Regions from separate parts of the Kluyvera sp. 1366 genome, predicted to be linked through region 1. Evidence: riboswitches for the same ligand, from Rfam matches in the RefSeq annotation. Region 1 holds a riboswitch; each other region holds the start of a gene.
The links. A riboswitch is a leader RNA that binds a small molecule or an ion and turns the genes downstream of it on or off. The one in region 1 is predicted to bind thiamine pyrophosphate.

Region 1 (4,956 bases):
GGTGATAAACAGCTGCCAGTATTCATTGACGATAGGGATCTCAATCGACTCACCCGCCGCGATACCTTTGAATTTCTCCGTCGGTTCCAGACGGGTTAAATCGCCGACGATATGGGTCATTTTGAACTGATCGTTATCCACCCGCAGCGTTTCGTGCACGTTGCTCATGTAGATTGCCCAGTTTTTACTGGTGAGCGCCGGACCGTTGTTGGTCAGCGTGATGGTAGCGGTGTTGCAGGATGCCCAATCGGCACCGAGTTTCGCGCAGTTCACGCCGTGATCGGCCGCCTGGTTGTCAGTGACCTGATACTGCACGCCGAAATGACTGATTTGATCGACGACCTGCTGATTACTGCGCGGGGATGAACTGCAGGCGGCAAGGCTCATCACGCTCAGCGCCAGTAAACTGATTTTTAACTTTTTCATGTTGTTATCCTTCTCCACGGAGGTAAGTCTCTGGCTCCTGCCAGATCGGGGTCAAAACAGGGTGAATGGCGCGACGACCATAAATTTGATGTCTTTCTCGTCCTGGAAGATGTTGCCGTAGCCGCCGCTATAGCTGGGAAGATCGCTGTGATTGTCGTAGCGGGTGTAGTGCAGTTTGAATTGGGTGTCTTTGGCGCGGCCTTGCTGGATGGTGTAAACCAGGTCGAGGCTCCACGCTGATTCTTTCAGGCGCTGATTTTGGTCGTAGAGGGGATTGGTGGAAGGCTTCGCGTCCCAACCGTAGGCGTACGATGTACCGACTTGCCAGCCAGGTAATTGCCAGTGTCCCAGATCCACCATCACACCGGCGAAGAGCGCTTTCTCACCGTTGGCGTTCCAGTCTGAGCGAGAATCCCACCACACGTCCATGCGGCCATTCGAGCTGGCGTAAGACGGCGTCATACGTTGCAGGAAGAAGCCCTGATTACCCTCGGCTTTTACCCATGTGCCTTCGAGGCGGAAATCGAACGCGCCGAGCGTGTAGCCGAACGTCAGCGCCTGCAGCCACGCGAGGCCATCGTAAACATCGTTCACCTGGCCAACGCCGCTGTTGTCACGATCCTTCGCGCCATAAAATTGATAACTGGTGCGCAGCGGTGCATCGGCCAGCGGCAGCTGATAAGAGGCTTTGGCAAAATACTGATCCATGTAATTTGCCGCCTGGCCGTAGGCGCCTTCCAGCACCAGCGCGTTTTTAAAATCGTATTTGGCACCAAAGGATTGCAGCCACGGAATCTCCGTCACGCCATCGGCTTTACGGAAGTTGTACATGTCGCGATACCACGGCGCTTTGTATTCGTCAGTCCACATCCAGGAGACGGAAAGGGCGCCGGCGTCGCTAAAATCAAAGGTGGTGCCGGCCTCAACGCCGCGATAGGTGCCGGGCAGGAAGCTCCAGTGCGGTGCCAGCAGCGTCTGCCCGGTGGGCTGCAGATAGCCTGCGCGCAGCCAGTTATCCTGCCATTTTGCCTTGATGGCGGCTTTATAGAGACTTAAGCCGCTCTTATCTCCGCTCCAGTCCTCATCCCAGCGCGTACGGGCATTGCTGAAACCAATTTCATTCGGTGCCGCCGGGCCGCCGTTGCTTAACTCCAGCGCGCCAAACGCTGCCAGATCGAGGCCGATCACCTCACCGGCGTAACCGGATGAGAAGTCGAGATTGGCATTCGCAGAGGCGTGATGCAGATTGGCATCATACTGACCGTACGAGCCTTTTTGCGGATCCATCTCTTTGCGATCGCGCTGGCGTTGCCAGTAAAACAGATTGCCAGAGAGAGTGGCGTCTTCGACAAAACCCACGGCGTGGGCGGAGGGAACCGGCACAAAAGTGCCGGCAAACAGGGCAGAGACAATGGCCGCAGAGAGCGGCGCGCGTGGAATCCGACGCATAGCAAATCCTCCGTGATGCTTCCATGAATAATTAACAAATCCGTATTGTTTCGTCATGAAACAAGTTGCCGGCGATGCTATTTTTCGCGACGCGAATTATCAATGGAATTTATTACAAAGTATGACGCAGCACGCAAAAAAGCGTCGTTTTAAGGCGTTTTATCAATAAGTTACATGAATGTGTAATTTGTTGCTTTGTGAGCCAGATTCCAGGAAAGCGGCGTTTACTTGCTTTACCCCAACTTGTTCCCTATGCTCGCCAACGTAGTTTTGACTCGGGGTGCCCCTTTAATACAGGGCTGAGATACACCCGCCGACCTGATCTGGATAATGCCAGCGTAGGGAAGTCAGATGCCTGACCGCATTCGCCTTCTTGATCGCCGGTTGGGAGCCTTATGAAACAGCCTGACCTTCTTTCCCCCGCGCAACTCGCGCACTCTCTGCAATTGCTGCGTCAGCAAGCGCCGCTGGTGCACTGCATGACCAATGACGTGGTGCAAACCTTTACTGCCAACGTGCTGCTGGCACTGCAAGCTTCGCCCGCGATGGTGATCGATCCTGAAGAAGCGGCGCAGTTTGCCGGTTTTGCCGATGCGTTGTTGATAAACGTAGGTACGCTGACGCGCGACCGTCGTGATGCGATGTGGGCGGCGGTGCAAGCGGCGCAAACCGCAGGCACGCCGTGGACGCTGGATCCGGTGGCGGTCGGCGCACTAACGCTGCGCACCGCATTCTGTCAACAGTTACTGAGCCTGCAACCGGCGGCGATTCGCGGTAACGCTTCAGAAATTCTCGCCTTGGCGCAACAGGCTAGCGGCGGACGCGGTGTCGACAGTCTGCATCAGGCCGATGTCGCGTTAAGCGCTGCCCAGCAGCTGGCGCGCGATTACCACACCGTTGTGGCGGTGACCGGTGAAGTGGATTATGTCACTGACGGCGTGCAGACATTCGCCATCCCCGGCGGCAGCCCGCTGATGACGCGCGTGGTTGGCACCGGCTGCGCGTTGACGGCGGTGGTTGCCGCCTGCACCAGCTTGCCGGGCGATCGCCTGCAGCATGTCGCTGCGGCCTGCCGCGTGATGTCGCTGGCGGGTGAGCAGACAGCGCGCCAGGTCGCCGGGCCAGGCGGCTTTGCCGCTGCTTTCCTCGATACGCTGTGGACGCTGGAGGTCGAGGCATGAAACGCATCAATGCATTGACCATTGCTGGCACCGATCCGAGCGGCGGCGCAGGTATTCAGGCCGACCTCAAAGCTTTCTCCGCGCTGGGCGCGTATGGCACCAGCGTCATCACCGCGCTGGTGGCGCAGAACACCTGCGGCGTGCAGTCGGTGTATCGCATCGAACCTGATTTTGTTGGCGCACAGCTCGATTCGGTGCTGAATGATGTGCGCATTGATGCTGCGAAGATAGGCATGCTGTCCGAAACCGCTATTGTCGAGGTGGTCGCCGAGCGGCTGAAACGGGCCAGCCTGCCGTTTGTGGTGCTGGATACGGTGATGATTGCCAAAAGTGGCGATGCGCTGCTGTCGCCGGATGCGGTGGCGAGCGTGCGCGAATTGCTGCTGCCGCAGGTATCGCTGATCACACCAAACCTGCCGGAAGCCGCCGCGCTGCTGGGACGCGCGATGGCGCAGGATGAGAAAACCATGTTGCAGCAGGGCGATGCGCTGCTCGATCTTGGCTGCGAAGCGGTGCTGATGAAGGGCGGACACCTTAGCGATGCCGAAAGCCCGGACTGGCTGATTACCCGCGACGGACGTCAGCGCTTTACCGCGCCGCGCGTCAATACGCGCCACACGCACGGCACCGGATGCTCGCTTTCAGCCGCGCTGGCGGCGTTGCGTCCGCGCCATGATAGCTGGGCGGTAACGGTCGCTGAAGCCAAGGCGTGGCTGCAACAGGCGCTGCTGCATGCCGATTCGCTGGAGGTCGGCAAAGGCATTGGGCCGGTGCACCATTTCCATCAATGGTGGTAGGGCGTAACGCCAGATTGCCGCTTTTTCACTGCGCATCCGTCTGAAAAATGGAGTCAGCAATTTGCCAGCCTGGCGCTTTCCGGTCCAGGCTGTTGGGGGCGAATCGGCAACGGCCGGTTCCAATCCAGCCATTTATCAGGAGCGAACATGACGGACATCGTACAGTTATTGGGCAAAGAGGCGGATAGCCTTCTTCAACATCGCTGCATGACCATTCCAGCGGATAGCCTCTATTTACCCGGCGCGGATTACGTTGATCGCGTGATGATCGACAACAATCGTTCTCCTGCCGTACTGCGCAACATGCAAACGCTGTACAACACCGGACGTTTAGCCGGCACCGGCTATTTGTCGATTCTGCCGGTCGATCAGGGCGTTGAGCACTCGGCGGGCGCATCCTTTGCGGCCAATCCAGCTTATTTTGATCCAAAAAACATTGTTGAGCTGGCGATTGAAGCCGGCTGTAACTGCGTCGCCTCTACCTACGGCGTGCTGGCTTCGGTTTCTCGCCGCTACGCGCACCGCATTCCGTTTATGGTGAAGCTGAACCACAACGAAACGCTGAGCTATCCGACGCAATACGATCAGACGTTGTACGCCAGCGTGGAACAGGCCTTCAATCTGGGCGCGGTGGCGGTTGGCGCCACCATCTACTTTGGTTCTGAACAATCACGTCGCCAGATTGAAGAGATCTCGGCGGCCTTTGAACGTGCGCACGAGCTGGGCATGGTGACGGTGCTGTGGGCCTATCTGCGTAATGATGCGTTCAAGAAAGAGGGCGTCGATTATCACGCCAGCGCCGATTTAACTGGCCAGGCCAACCATCTGGCGGCGACCATCGGTGCGGATATCGTCAAGCAGAAGATGGCGGAGAATAACGGCGGCTATAACGCGGTGAAGTTTGGTCACACCGATGAGCGCGTCTATAGCAAGTTGACTTCGGAAAACCCGATAGATTTGGTGCGTTACCAGCTGGCGAACTGCTATATGGGACGCGCAGGTTTGATCAACTCCGGCGGCGCTTCTGCGGGCGAAACGGATATCGCGGAGTCAGTGCGTACGGCGGTGATCAATAAGCGTGCCGGCGGCATGGGGCTGATTCT
Region 2 (4,956 bases), on a different contig from region 1:
CCGGCGCCCACGGCAATACGCAGCGAGGTAAAGGTGGCTTGCCACAGCGCCGCTTGTTGCAGCGCACCGGCAACGCCGCCGCGCAAACCATCGACGATTACTGCCGCCAGCGGCGGTAACAGCAGCAGCAGCGCCAGGCCAATCAGCAACGTATCGCTGATGCGCGCCTGCCATGAATCCTGCGGATCGCGCCAGCCGCGAATGCTCTGGCTGCCGGTGGGAATGGCTTTGCTAAAGCGCTGGCTCAGCATTACCAGCAGCAAACAGCAAGCGAGCTGTAACAGCGCCAGCAGCGCCGCGCGGCCCGGATCGTAATCGAAATTTAGCGCCTGATAGATCGCCAGTTCCAGCGTGGTCGCTTGTGGTCCGCCGCCCAGCGCCAGCACCGTGGCGAAGCTGGCGAAACAGAGCATAAAGATCAGCGCCGCCGTCGGCAGAATCTGACGGCGCAGCCACGGCCACTCCAGCAGGCGAAACAGATTCCAGCCGCGCAGGCCAAGCTGGGCGGCGACTTGCCGCTGCTCGCCGGGAATGCTCTCCAATGCCTGTAACAGCAGGCGCGTCGCCAGCGGCAGGTTAAAGAAGACGTGCGCCAGCAGAATGCCCTGCAGGCCATACGGCGAAAAGTGGTAGTCAAAGCCGATGGTCGCGCACAGTTGTGCCAGCCAGCCGCTGCGACCGTACACGCTGAGCAAGCCAAACACCGCCACCAGCACCGGCAGCACCAGCGTCATGGCGCACAGACGTAGCAACAGATTGCGTCCCGGAAAACGGCGGCGGTAGAGCGCGCGCGCCAGCAGGATCGCGGGCAACACCGACAGCAGCGCCGACAGCAGCGCCTGCTCAAACGAGAACAGCAGCACATGATGCAAATAGCTGTCGTCGAGTAGCGCGCGCCAGTCGGTGGCCGGAGCGACCACCACCAATGCACCAAACGCCAGCAGCGCCACCGCGCACAGCAACAGCGCGATGGCGCTACCGGGAATCAACCAGCCGGGCATTAACGGCTAACGGCGCGTTGCCATGCGCTGATCCACGCGGCGCGATGGTCGGCGACTTCGGCTGACGTGAATTGCAACGCCTTCGCGGGCACCTGCAGCGCTTGATAACCGGCTGGCAGATCGCTTTTGATCACCGGATACATCCAGTTGCCGGTGGGAATGGTCTGCTGGAAGGCCGGAGAAACCATAAACTGCATGAACTGCTGCGCCAGCTTGGGCTGTTTACTGCTGGCGAGCTGCGCGGCGACTTCCACCTGTAAATAGTGGCCTTCACTGAATTCGGCTGCGGCGTAGTTCTCTTTCTTCTCTTCGATAATGTGATAAGCCGGAGACGTGGTGTAGCTCAACACCAGATCGCCTTCGCCTTTCAGGAACAGGCCGTAAGCTTCGCTCCAGCCTTTAGTGACGGTAACGGTTTTTTGCGCCAGCTTCTGCCACGCATCAGCTGCGTTATCGCCATACACTTTTTGCATCCACAGCAGCAGGCCAAGACCCGGCGTGCTGGTACGCGGATCTTCATAAATCACGCGCCATTTTTCCGGGCTTTCGACCAGCTCTTTCAGGCTTTTCGGCGGGTTCTTCAGTTTGTTTTTATCGTAGACGAAAGCGAAGTAGCCATAATCGAACGGGATAAAGGTTTGATTGTTCCAGCCATCCGGCAGTTTTAGGCTGCGGGTATCGACGCTGCTGTTGGCAAACAAGCCGGTTTTCTCCGCTGCCTGCACCAGATTGTTATCCAGCCCCAGCACTACATCGGCTTTGCTGTTTTTGCCTTCCATGCGCACGCGATTGAGCAGCGATACACCATCTTCCAGCGCCACATACTTCAATTCGCAGTCGCACTGCGCTTCAAAGGCTTTTTTTACCGCCGGACCGGGGCCCCAATCGGCAGAGAACGAATCGTAGGTGTAGACGGTCAGAACCGGTTTAGCAGCGAAAGCCGGAGCCGTAACCAGCAGCAACATAGGCAGAACTTTGTTTAACACTTTGCGCTCCTTGAGGAGAAGAGATGTTGAGTCGCAAAGGATCTGAGGCGTGAGGCATCTCAAATCCCTACGCCGGTATTAGCCGGATCAGGTTCGACGGGTTTCTCTCAGCCCTGATATCAAGGCACCCCGTTGAGAACGGCTCATTCTAGACATTTATATGACAGCGCGAAAGGATCACAGCTCCGGTGGTGCAAACCAGGCTGATTTGAAGTCAAACCAGCCGAGCGTATTCAGCCGCACGCCGCGCATACTGCGTTGCCCTTCCAGTAGCAGCCAGTGATGGAACAGCGGATGCAGATAGTCGCGGTCGATCAGCTGTTTGCTCCATTCCGCCAGCGGTAACGCTTTCTGCCGCCAGCGCGCGGCATCGGCTTGCCAGTCAATCGGGATGCAGTGATGCATCAACGGCAACTCGAATAGTTGCGCGAACAGCGCGTACTCCAGCGGCAGGGTAAAGTTGACGCTGCCAAGCCAGATATCACTTTCACCTTCGCCCTCGAACCACGCTTCGTAGCTCACGACACGAGTAATTAGCTCAACACCTTGCTGCGCCAGCAGCGGTCGCAGCGCGTTAGCAATACCTTCATGCTCAACGTGATGGCTGTACCAGCTCAGCGTCAGCTGAGTTAAGCCTGCCGGTTTATCGGCGGAGGTGAGATCGCGGCGATGGTGCCAGCGCGGCAGCAAGCCATAAGCCGGGAACCAGTAACGCTGATAGCCGACGCCAGCATGATTCAGTAAGGCGATGGGATTAAACAGATAGCTTACCCAGCGGCGGAAATGCGCATCGCGACCCAACTCGGAGCGCTGATCGTACAGCAGGAAGTAGCAGCCTTCTTCCAGACGACTCTCTTCCGATTTTTCATCGGCGGTTTCGCCCTGCAACTTGACTCCGGCATACACCAGCTCGTCGCTGATCTCCGGCAGCACCCAAATCGACACATCGTCAATCAGCGCGCGATAGCCAAAGTAATCATCAAAGGCGGCGATCTTCAGCTGCGTTTGCTGATTGCGCACCACGCTGTACGGACCGGTGCCAAGCGGCTGGCGGGCAAACTGGCGTAACGTGGGCCATTCGCGCGGCAGGATCATCGCGCTGACGCTGGCCAGCAGCCACGGCAACCAATCGTCCGGCTGGCTCAGATGGATATCCAGCGTCCAGGGCGCGGGCGAATCCAGTTTACTGATGTGAGAAAACAGCGGCTGGCTGCGCACGCGCTCCAGCGAAGCAATCACATCCGCCATTTCCAGTTCACGGCCATGATGAAAACGAATCGCCGGGCGCAGGAAGAAACGCCACTGCAGCGGCGAGGTTTGCTGCCAGTGATGGGCGATATCGGGTTCGATTTCCCCCTTTTCCTCATTTATGCGCATCAGGCCGTTGAAAATTTGTCGTGCCAGATGGGTTTCCGAGCGGCGCAGCGGCGAACCGGGCAGCAAATTGGGCAGCGGGCGATAATAGAGCACGCGCAGGATATGTTTGCCCTGGCGGAAGCTGCGGCCTAAATGCGCCGCAATCATCTGGCGCACCTGGTTTTTATCGCCCACCAGCTGCACTAACTGTTCGATGCGATCTTGTTCCAGCAGATCCTCGGCGCGCTGCTGCTGGAGCGCCAGGCCGGTGTAGCAAAAACTCAGCATTGAGCGCTTGCCGCGTCCCGCTTCTGCCTGCCAAATCAGCCAGCCTTCGCTTTGCATGGCGTTGAGCAGGTTACGCATATGGCGACGCGAGCAGTGCAGCAGATCGGCCAGCTCGCTGAGCGTGGTTTCCTGATCCTGCCCCTGACAGCTTTGCCATAGGCGGATAAATTGCTGCTGCAGACGTGAAGAGGACATAAAAGGGGAACTCCTTGTCAGAATCGCTCAGTTTTTCCTGCCTCATATTAGAGGCATACTGCCCGGCAATGGAAGAGCGGGAGGCATTCAGTAATGAATGGCGCTCTGCCAGCGGTTCCGCCGACGTGGAACCCCTTTCTGAGTAGGGTGCATTTTCACCGCCAGCAGCGCTTTATCTGCTGGCTTTTTTCGTTTTGCTGTAGAATCTTCTACCCTCATTTCTCTACCTTTTTTATTCGCAAAGGGATTTCTGCATGAAATCGCTGTTAACGCGTCAACGTCGCATCAATCCGGTCTACCTCTCGTTTATGGCGGTGTCGTTTATGACCGGCGTGGCCGGTGCGCTGCAGGCGCCGACGCTGAGCCTGTTTCTGACGCGCGAAGTGCAGGTAAGTCCGTTCTGGGTCGGCTTGTTCTTTACCATCAATGCGATCGCGGGGATTGTGGTCAGCCTACTGATGGCGAAACGCTCCGATAATCAGGGCGATCGCCGCAACCTGATTCTGTTTTGCTGCCTGATGGCCACGCTGAATGCGCTGCTGTTTGCCTTCAATCGCCACTATTTAACGCTGGTGACGCTGGGCGTGTTTTTGTCGGCGCTGGCCAGCGTGTCGATTCCGCAGGTGTTCGCCCTCGCGCGGGAATATGCCGATCAGTCGGCGCGTGAAGTGGTGATGTTCAGCTCGGTGATGCGTGCGCAGCTGTCGTTGGCATGGGTGATCGGGCCACCGCTGTCGTTTGCGCTGGCGCTTAATTACGGTTTTGTGACGCTGTTTTGCGTGGCGGCGGGGATTTTCCTGCTAAGCATGCTGCTGATCTGGCGCACCTTGCCCTCGGTACCGCGCGTGGTGGTCTCGCCTGAAGAGGTGCTGACGCAGCTGAGCCCGTGGAAAGACAGTCAGGTGCGGTTGCTGTTTATCGCCTCCGTCACCATGTGGGCGTGCAACACCATGTATATCATTGATATGCCGCTGTATATCAGTACCACGCTTGGCCTGCCGGAGAAGCTGGCGGGATTGCTGATGGGCACCGCCGCCGGGCTGGAGATTCCGATCATGCTGCTGGCTGGCCATTACGCGCGGCGCACCGGCAAACGCAACCTGATGCTGCTGGCGCTGGTGGCGGCAATG
Region 3 (4,956 bases), on a different contig from region 1:
TATCAAATCCTTCACCCACCATATCGACATGCCGATCCGCCAGCTCAACCTGAAACTGCAACCCCGGATGCTGGCTGAGAAACTCGGCAATAAACGGCGACAAATGGCTGATACCAAACGACATCGGCACGCTCAGGCGGAAGCTGCCCTGCAGCACCTGACGACGCCCCGATACCGCTAGCTCGGCTTCCTGCACATCATCCAGAATGCGCTGCGCGTGCTGCGCAAACAGCTGGCCGTTATCGGTTACCGACAACTTCCGCGTGTTGCGATTCAGCAGCCGCGCGCCAAGCGATTCCTCCAGCGCGGCGATGCGGCGGCTGACATACTGCTTCGACAGCATCAGCTGTTCGGCGGCAGCGGTGAAGTTGCCGGCTTTGATGACGGCTACATAAATACGGAGATCTTCAATCTGCATATTGTCCACTTATCGGTGACAGTCATTGTCATTTTGACGCATTGTTAGGCAAATCAGTTTACGTATACTTGTTTGCAACGGGAAGGGCAATCGCCCCCCAACAGCAAATTTGAGGAGCAGACCATGATTGAACAACGCCTGTCAGAACAACGCGGAGTGGGTGACCACGGTTGGTTGAATTCGCATCATACGTTCTCTTTTGCCAGTTACTGGGATCCAAAACAAACCGGCTTCTCAGACTTGCTGGTGATCAATGATGACCGCGTTGCACCGGGTCGCGGTTTTGGTGCGCATCCGCACAACAACATGGAGATCATCTCCTACGTGCTGGAAGGCGCGCTGGAGCATAAAGATTCCATGGGCACCGGTTCGGTGATTGTGCCGGGTGATGTGCAGCTAATGAGCGCCGGCAGCGGCGTCACGCACAGCGAGTTTAACCACTCGAAAACGGACAACGTGCACTTCCTGCAAATCTGGATTGTGCCTGGCGAGCGTAATTCGCCTCCCGGTTATCAGCAGATTTCAGTGGCGGAACGTGACAAACGCGGTCAGCTGCGCCTGATTATTTCGCCGGCAGGGGATAACGGTTCACTCAGCGTGCGTCAGGATATTCGCGTTTATGCCGGACTGTTCGACGGTGTCGAGCAGCAAACCTTCGCGTTGGATGCCGATCGTTACGCCTATATTCACGTGGCTCGCGGCAGCATCGAAGTGAACGGCGTGAAGTTCAAAGAGGGCGACGGTGCACGCGTTCGCAACGAAAGCGCGCTGCAGTTTGCTAACGGTGATGATGCGGAAGTGCTGGTGTTTGATTTGCGTCCGCTGGAAGTGAATCATCCACAGCGTTAATGACGAATAGCTGATACTTTATTCGTAAGACTATTTTACGAGATGATTAGCACTATTCTGAAAATGAGCCGTTGAAGGTCATCATAAATAAAAAGGGAGCGCCTGAAGAGGTGCTCCCTTTTTAATGCATCAATCAATCGACAAATTATGGATCGCTAACACCGCGCGTGCCGCTTCTTTGCCTTTCTTAATGAAATGCTCGGTATAGAAGTTTTCAATCACATCAACCGGCTGGAAATTATGTGGCGTCAATGAAACGGAGAACACCGGTACGTTGGTGGTCAGCTGCACATTCATCAAGCCATCAACCACCGCAGCGGCAACGAAATCATGGCGATAGATACCGCCGTCAACCACCAGCGCAGCGCAGACAATCGCATCGTATTTGCCGGTTTCGGCCAGACGCTTAGCCAGCAGCGGCATTTCAAATGCGCCAGGCACTTCCAGCACTTTTAATTCCGCTTCTACGGATTGATCGGCTAATTCTTTTTCAAAACCCACCAGGGCATTATGGACAATTTCTTTGTGCCAGCCGGCTTTAATAAATGCAATTTTAATATTGTTCATGGTTATTCCGACATCACCTGTAATCTGTTCTTGCGCATAAAATAATGTGTTTGTATACCATATGTTACGTTTGTGATCCACAAAGCCTAAGTAGCGATAAATGCCGTGATGCTAAATGCCACGTAAAGCATCCGGTTATTCCGCGCTTGACGGCGACCATCGCCTGCAATACAAATAGACGCGTCGGGGGAGTCTCGCCAAAGAGACTGAGAGGCTAATAGCGCACTGCGCGGTTTAGCGACCCTTTGAACCTGACCCAGTTGATACTGGCGTAGGAAGACTGACAGTCTTGTTTTTTGGGCTGTCTGGCGCTCAAACAATCTCGATGGACGCGCCATTTCCCTTCTCCTGTATCTGCGGGTCTCAGCTAACACTGAGAGGCCGATGTGAATTCCCCCTGTTTGAACATCCTGGAACCGGCGCTGTGAGCCGCTGGAGCGTGCTTGGCTGCGGCGTGGCGGGCCTATGCGTAGCCACTTTGCTGGCGGAACGCGGTGAAGACGTTGAGGTGATGGGCGATGACGCGCGCCGCCCGGCATCGTGGTTTGCTGGCGGCATGCTGGCGCCCTGGTGTGAAGCCGAAAGCGCGCCGCGCGATGTTATCACTGTTGGGCAACACGCCGCCGCGTGGTGGCAACAGCGCGTCAGCAGCGTCGAGCATCAGGGCACGTTGGTGGTTGCGCCGCCGCGCGATAGCCAGGAACTCAACCGTTTCGCCCGCATGACCGAGCAGCATCAATGGGTCGATCCCGCCAACATTGAACCGGCGCTGGAAGGGCGCTTTGCGCGCGGTCTGTTTTTCGCCGGGGAAGCGCATCTCGATCCGCGTCTGGCGTTGCAGGAGATGCGTGACGCGCTGATCGCCCGCGGCGTGTCATTCAGCAATCACGCGCCGAGCGGCCAAATTATCGATTGTCGCGGCATCCACGCCGCGCCGCAACTGCCGCGCCTGCGTGCGGTGCGCGGCGAGATGCTGATTTTGCACAGCGATGAAGTGCAGTTTTCCCGCCCGATTCGTCTGCTGCATCCGCGTTTTCCCTGCTATCTGGTGCCGCGTCGCGGCGGCCACTTTATGCTCGGCGCCACCATGATTGAGAGCGACGATGCCAGCGCCATCAGCGCGCGCGCCATGATGGAGTTACTCAGCGCCGCCTATGCCATCCATCCCGCCTTAGCCGAAGCGCGCGTGATTGAGAGCGGTAGCGGGCTGCGTCCGGCCTATCCGGCGAATCTGCCGGAAATCGACTATCACAATCACACCTTTTATCTCAACGGCATGTATCGCCACGGTTTTCTGCTGGCGCCAATGCTGGCAGAGCAGCTAATGCAACGCATTTCTGGGGAACTTAATAATGAATATTCAGCTTAACGGCCGCCTCATCAACACCCAGGCAACAAGCCTGAGCGAATTGCTGATCGAGCAGCAAATTGATGTGGCCTGCGTCGCCACCGCCTACAACGGTGCGTTTGTGCCAAAAAGTCAGTACGACACGCAGCGGCTGGATGAAGGTTGCCAGCTCGAAGTGCTGTCACCGATGCAGGGAGGTTAAGCGATGTTTTACGATTTTGAACCGCAATCACGCTTCCTGCTCGGCACCGCTGGCTATCCTTCGCCCGCTATTTTGCAGCAGGCGATTGCCGCCTCCGGTACCGACATCATCACCGTCAGTTTGCGTCGCGAAGGTGCGGCTGGCGCGGCATTCCGCGAACTGCTAACCGGCCTTAACATCCGCGTGTTACCGAATACCGCCGGTTGTCACACGGTAAAAGAGGCCGTCACCACCGCGCACATGGCGCGCGAACTGTTCAACACCGCGTGGATCAAACTGGAAGTGATTGGTCACGCCGACACGCTGCAACCCGATCCTTTCGCACTGGTGGAAGCCGCGCGCATCCTCAGCGCAGAGGGTTTTCAGGTATTTCCGTACACCACCGAAGATCTGATCGTCGGCGAAAAGCTGCTGGCAGCGGGTTGCGAACTGTTGATGCCGTGGGGCGCGCCGATTGGTTCCGGCCAGGGTTTGCGCAATATCGACGGCCTGCGCGCCATGCGCGCGTGGTTCAGCGACATCCCGCTGATCATTGATGCGGGCATTGGCGCGCCGTCGCAGGCGGCGCAGGCGATGGAGATGGGCTTCGATGGCATTTTGCTCAACACCGCCGTCGCCAAAGCCGGCGATCCAATCGGCATGGCCAACGCCTTCCGGCTGGCGATTGAAGCCGGACAAGCCGCGCGCGCTGCCGGACTGATGGAGAAGCGCGATATGGCAGCCGCGTCCACGCCGATCTTCGGCCTGGCAAATCTGAGTTAAGGACGGCAACTATGCAACGTTATCAACGCCAGATGATGCTGGCGGAAATCGGCGAAGCTGGGCAGCAAAAGTTACTTAACGCGCGTGTGCTGGTGGCGGGCGCGGGCGGATTAGGCGCCACGCTCCTGCCGCAGCTGGTGGGCGCGGGGGTCGGCTATATTCGGCTGTATGACGACGATCTGGTGGCGCTGCATAACCTGCATCGGCAAACGCTGTTTACGCAGCAGGATATCGACCAGCCCAAAGTGCTGCGCGCGCAGCACGCGTTGCAGCAGCGCAATCCGCAGGTGCAGATCGAGGCGCTGCAACAGTCGCTGAGCGCCAGCAATCTGCAGCAGGCGCTGGCGGGATGCGATCTGGTGATCGACGCCGCCGATAATTTTGCCGTCACCTACCAACTTTCCGATGCTTGCATGCAGGCAGGCATGCCGCTGATCAGCGCCTCGGTGCTGGGGCGACAAGGTTACGTCGGCGGATTCTGTGGCGGCGCGCCGAGCTATCGCGCGTTGTTCCCGCGCTTGCCGTCATCGGCCGCGAACTGCAACACCGCAGGCGTGATGGGCCCGGCGGTGGCAACGCTAGGCGCGATGCAGGCGCAGATGGCGCTCAGCGTGCTGCTGCAGTTGTCGCCATCGCCGCTCGGTTGTCTGGTGAACTGCGATTTTGTGAACTGGCACTTCCGCCAGTTCCGCTTTGATGATGCTGAAGAGCCGGGACATGCGGTGCCGTTTATCGATCCGCAGCAGTTGGCCGCTGATGACTGCATTGTCGAACTGCGCAGCTGTGAAGAAGCGCCGGTTAGCGTGGCGG
Region 4 (4,956 bases), on a different contig from region 1:
GCGCAATGTAAGAAGGGCGCAGCGCCAGAGCCCGATCTAACTCGGCATCGTCATGCGTCGATAAACCCAGGCGCAATCCCGCCTCGCGAATGGCCGCCAGATCGGCTACATCGAGATCTTCCTGGCCGAGGTGCACGCCATAAGCGTGATATTTAATGGCTAAGCGCCAGTAATCATTGATAAACAGGCGAGCGCGATACTGTTTGCCGAGTGCAATCGCCTCGCGCACCGCATCTTCCACCTCGTAATCTTCACAATCTTTGATGCGCAGCTGTATGGTGCGCACACCGGCTTCCAGCAAGCGCGCGATCCATTCCACGCTATCAACAACCGGATACAGCCCCAGCTTTGAGGCTGTGGCAGGAAAGGCGTCGGTCATACATTTTCCTCTTTAAGGGTATCGGCAGCGTGATAGATCTCGCCGCCACGATTGCGGAAGGCGTTCGACATTTGCGCCATACCCATCTCAATCGGCTGGGCTTCAGCCTGTTGGCGGGCGGCAAACTCACGCACTTCCTGGGTAATTTTCATCGAGCAGAATTTCGGGCCGCACATCGAGCAGAAGTGCGCTAATTTTCCTGATTCCTGCGGCAGGGTTTCATCGTGATAGGCGCGTGCGGTGTGCGGATCGAGCGCCAGATTGAACTGATCTTCCCAGCGGAATTCAAAACGCGCTTTCGACATCGCATTGTCACGGATCTGCGCACCGGGATGACCTTTTGCCAGATCCGCCGCGTGCGCAGCGATCTTGTAGGTGATCAGCCCTTGCTTCACATCCTCTTTGTTCGGCAAACCGAGGTGCTCTTTCGGCGTCACGTAACACAGCATGGCGCAGCCGAACCAGCCAATCATGGCCGCGCCGATGCCGGAAGTGAAATGGTCATAGCCGGGCGCGATATCGGTGGTGAGCGGGCCAAGCGTGTAAAACGGGGCTTCGTGACAATGCTCAAGCTGTTCGGTCATATTGCGTCGAATCATCTGCATGGGCACATGGCCCGGACCTTCAATCATCACCTGCACATCGTATTCCCAGGCGATTTTGGTCAGTTCGCCCAGCGTATGCAGTTCGGCAAATTGCGCCTCATCGTTGGCATCCTGAATCGAGCCGGGACGCAGGCCGTCGCCCAGTGACAGCGCCACATCGTAGGCGGCACAAATTTCACAAATCTCGCGGAAGTGCAGATAGAGGAAATTTTCGGTGTGATGCGACAGGCACCATTTCGCCATAATCGAGCCACCGCGCGACACAATGCCGGTCAGGCGTTTGGCCGTCATCGGCACATAGCGCAGCAGCACGCCAGCGTGAATAGTGAAGTAGTCAACGCCTTGTTCCGCCTGCTCCAGCAGCGTGTCGCGGAAAATCTCCCAGTTGAGATCTTCTGCAATGCCGTTCACTTTCTCCAGCGCCTGATAAATCGGCACCGTACCAATCGGCACCGGACTATTGCGCAAAATCCACTCACGCGTTTCATGGATATAGCGGCCGGTTGAGAGATCCATCACAGTGTCTGCGCCCCAGCGCGTTGACCACACCAGCTTCTCCACTTCCTCTTCAATAGATGAGCTCACCGCAGAGTTGCCAATGTTGGCATTCACTTTCACCAGGAAGTTGCGGCCGATAATCATCGGTTCGGATTCGGGATGGTTGATGTTCGAAGGGATGATGGCGCGGCCGCTGGCGACTTCCTGACGGACAAATTCCGCGGTGATATTTTCTGGCAGATTGGCACCAAAGCTGTGACCCGGATGCTGCTGTAACAGCACTTCACCGCGAATACGCTCGCGGCCCATGTTTTCACGCAGCGCGATAAACTCCATCTCCGGCGTGATGATGCCCTGACGCGCATAGTGCAGCTGGGTAACCCGGCGACCCGCTTTGGCACGGCGCGGTTGCGGCAGCTGCTCAAAACGCAGATGGTCCAGGCCTTCATCCGCCAGACGCTGCTGCGTGTAACGGGAACTCAGCTGGTGGATGGTTTCGCTGTCGTCACGTTCTTCGATCCAATTGGCACGCAGCCTGTCGAGTCCCTGATGCACATTAATGGTGGCTTGAGGATCGCCATAAGCCCCGGCGGTGTCGTAAACCGGCACCGCTTCATTTGGCTCATAGTGCGGATTCTCTTTGCTGCCGCCTATGTGCGTTGGACTGAGCTGTATCTCACGCATCGGCACGCGAATATCCGCGCGGCTGCCGGTGATCCAGATACGTTTGGAGTTGGGGAAAGCGGTTCCCTGCAGGGAATCGATAAATTCTTGCGCCTGAGCGCGTTGTTCACGACGAGAAGTTTTAGCAGACATAGCAAGTTTCCGGTAACGGTTGGAAGTTGCTTGTCCAGAGTTCGGAAGGAGTAACAGGTACGGTGCCGGGCGCCAGCATGCACCGTGCTGATAATGTCTACTCTTGTTCCCTTCGCAGGTACTAACCTGATCAGGTTCCGCGGATCCCGAATTAACGGTCTCAGCCCTAGAGGGCACTCCGACAAGTTGGTGTTTTGTGGTTTAAGCTACTTTGCTTGCCATTTTGCACCTGGGCAGTGCTCGTGACCGTCACGTACTACGTGTACGCTCCGGTCCCTGCGCGCTGTCCGAGTGCAAACTGGCTGCGCACGCTACGCTTAAACCGCAAAATTTGCCTTTTGATTGTCGTTAAAGAAGACAATAAAAAAGCCCATTTAGCATAAGAGGGCTTTTCTTGAATAACAAGTTTTTTACATCTTCGGGGTTCTAAGCCGGGCGGGCAATGGCGCTGTCGTTGGCAACCGGCGGAAGCGCCAGCTGGTTGTCCCAGGCGAGTTGCACCAGCTTATCTTCCAGCGTGAAGCGCGATTCCAGCACCTCGCCGACTTCGGAGAGCGCGGTTTGAAAATCCACGCAATTATCATCGTTAATCGCTTGCTGCAGATGGCTATCGTAGAGCTGCATGATGCGATCGGTATTCGCCTCCAGTGCCGGATAAATCTGCGCAGCGACGAATAAGGGGCTATCACCCTGCATCTCACTAATGATGTGTTCATACACGCTGAAATGGCCGGTGGAAAGGTAATCCACCAGGTTGTGACAAAATGCGTCCAGCGCCTGTTCATCCAGCGTGGATAACGCATCTTTTTGTGGCTTCATGCCAATAAGCTCGTAGTAAGTGACGAGCAGCTGTCGACGGGCGCGCAGCCATGAATCAACCAATTCATTTCCGCCGCCTACACGCTCTGTCAGGTTATCTAACTGGTTAAGCATATGGGGCTCCAGGTAGGTTATAGTTGTTTATTACACACTTAATATTAGGATTTCAGCGTGCGATTTGACGCTAAGGACAACGATTAAGATGCAACGTGAGATCTCAAGCTTAGACGCTGGATGGTGGGTTGTCAGCCATGAGCAAAAACTTTGGTTGCCGCAGGGCGAATTGCCGCATGGCTTAGCCAGCGATTTTGGCCTCAGCGGCAGCAACGCGATTTTGATCGGCGAGTGGCAGGGCGAGAATGTCTGGCTGGTACGTGAATCGCGTCCGGACAGCATGGGCTCCGTGCGCCAACTGATTGATGAGGATGTCGGCCTGTTCCAAATCGCCGGACGTGGCGTGCAGCTGGCGGAGTTTTACCGCTCGCATCGCTGGTGCGGCTATTGCGGCCATGAGATGCACATCAGCAAACGCGAATTTGCCTGCTTGTGCAATCACTGCCGCGAGCGTTATTACCCGCAAATTGCGCCGTGCATCATCGTGGCTATCCGCCGTGGCGATGAGATCCTGCTCGCCAATCATGCGCGTCATCGTAACAATATCTACACCGTGCTGGCGGGCTTTGTCGAAGTGGGCGAAACCTTAGAACAAGCGGTGGCGCGGGAAGTGATGGAGGAGAGCAACGTGCGGGTGAAAAACGTGCGTTACGTTACCTCGCAGCCGTGGCCGTTCCCGCACTCTCTGATGATGGCGTATATGGCGGAATATGACGGCGGCGATCTGCAACACGACGGCAAAGAGCTGCTGGATGCCGGCTGGTATCGCTACGACGATCTGCCGCTGTTGCCGCCGCCCGGCACGGTGGCGCGTCGCCTGATTGAAGATACCGTTGCCCTGTGCCGCGCCAGCGCGGCGTGAAAATGCTACACTGCTGGCCTTAGCATGAGAGAGCCCATTATGAGTGAACTGAAGAACGATCGTTATCTGCGCGCCCTGTTACGTCAGCCGGTAGATGTCACACCGGTATGGATGATGCGACAAGCCGGGCGTTATTTGCCGGAGTACAAAGCCACGCGCGCTGAAGCCGGTGATTTTATGTCGCTGTGTAAGAATGCTGAGCTGGCGTGTGAAGTCACGCTGCAACCGCTGCGTCGCTATGCGCTGGATGCGGCAATTCTCTTCAGCGATATCCTCACCATTCCGGATGCGATGGGACTTGGGCTCTACTTTGAGACCGGCGAAGGCCCGCGTTTCTCCAATCCGATCACCTGCCGTGCGGATGTCGACAATCTGCCAGTGCCGGATCCAGAGCAAGAGCTCGGTTATGTGATGAACGCGGTGCGTACCATTCGTCACAACCTGAAAGGCGAAGTGCCGCTGATCGGTTTCTCCGGCAGCCCATGGACGCTGGCAACCTACATGGTTGAAGGCGGCAGCAGCAAAGCGTTCACCAAAATTAAAAAGATGATGTACGCCGAGCCGCAAACCCTGCACAAGCTGCTGGATAAGCTGGCAGATAGCGTGATTCTTTATCTCAATGCGCAGATCAAAGCTGGCGCGCAGTCGGTCATGGTGTTCGACACATGGGGCGGCGTGCTGACCGGACGCGACTATCGCGAATTCTCGCTCTATTACATGCATAAAATCGTCGATAGCGTGCTGCATGAGAATGAAGGTCGCCGCGTTCCTATTACGCTGTTCACTAAAGGTGGCGGCCAATGGCTGGAAGCGATAGCGGCGACCGGCTGCGATGCGCTGGGACTCGACTGGACCACCGATAT

Region 2: another riboswitch for thiamine pyrophosphate. It lies ahead of thiB (thiamine ABC transporter substrate binding subunit); the one in region 1 lies ahead of thiM (hydroxyethylthiazole kinase).
Region 3: another riboswitch for thiamine pyrophosphate. It lies ahead of ACVLVH_RS00800 (FAD-dependent oxidoreductase); the one in region 1 lies ahead of thiM (hydroxyethylthiazole kinase).
Region 4: another riboswitch for thiamine pyrophosphate. It lies ahead of thiC (phosphomethylpyrimidine synthase ThiC); the one in region 1 lies ahead of thiM (hydroxyethylthiazole kinase).

The regions. Positions count from the first base shown of each region.
Region 1 covers NZ_JBTRDW010000003.1:91,930-96,885, reverse strand. Annotated here, with positions in the region: gene ACVLVH_RS07265 (beta-N-acetylhexosaminidase) at 1-426, opposite strand, end outside; gene chiP (chitoporin ChiP) at 478-1,875, opposite strand; TPP riboswitch at 2,142-2,237, shown strand; gene thiM (hydroxyethylthiazole kinase) at 2,271-3,056, shown strand; gene thiD (bifunctional hydroxymethylpyrimidine kinase/phosphomethylpyrimidine kinase) at 3,053-3,853, shown strand; gene fbaB (class I fructose-bisphosphate aldolase) at 4,001-4,956, shown strand, end outside.
Region 2 covers NZ_JBTRDW010000005.1:138,314-143,269, reverse strand. Annotated here, with positions in the region: gene thiP (thiamine/thiamine pyrophosphate ABC transporter permease ThiP) at 1-1,001, opposite strand, end outside; gene thiB (thiamine ABC transporter substrate binding subunit) at 1,001-1,987, opposite strand; TPP riboswitch at 2,034-2,129, opposite strand; gene sgrR (HTH-type transcriptional regulator SgrR) at 2,165-3,826, opposite strand; gene ACVLVH_RS12490 (MFS transporter) at 4,081-4,956, shown strand, end outside.
Region 3 covers NZ_JBTRDW010000001.1:167,824-172,779, forward strand. Annotated here, with positions in the region: gene ACVLVH_RS00785 (LysR family transcriptional regulator) at 1-418, opposite strand, end outside; gene ACVLVH_RS00790 (pirin family protein) at 542-1,267, shown strand; gene ACVLVH_RS00795 (6,7-dimethyl-8-ribityllumazine synthase) at 1,397-1,834, opposite strand; TPP riboswitch at 2,010-2,129, shown strand; gene ACVLVH_RS00800 (FAD-dependent oxidoreductase) at 2,259-3,203, shown strand; gene thiS (sulfur carrier protein ThiS) at 3,187-3,384, shown strand; gene ACVLVH_RS00810 (thiazole synthase) at 3,388-4,146, shown strand; gene ACVLVH_RS00815 (HesA/MoeB/ThiF family protein) at 4,158-4,956, shown strand, end outside.
Region 4 covers NZ_JBTRDW010000017.1:20,786-25,741, forward strand. Annotated here, with positions in the region: gene thiE (thiamine phosphate synthase) at 1-379, opposite strand, end outside; gene thiC (phosphomethylpyrimidine synthase ThiC) at 376-2,298, opposite strand; TPP riboswitch at 2,389-2,489, opposite strand; gene rsd (sigma D regulator) at 2,725-3,231, opposite strand; gene nudC (NAD(+) diphosphatase) at 3,320-4,093, shown strand; gene hemE (uroporphyrinogen decarboxylase) at 4,133-4,956, shown strand, end outside.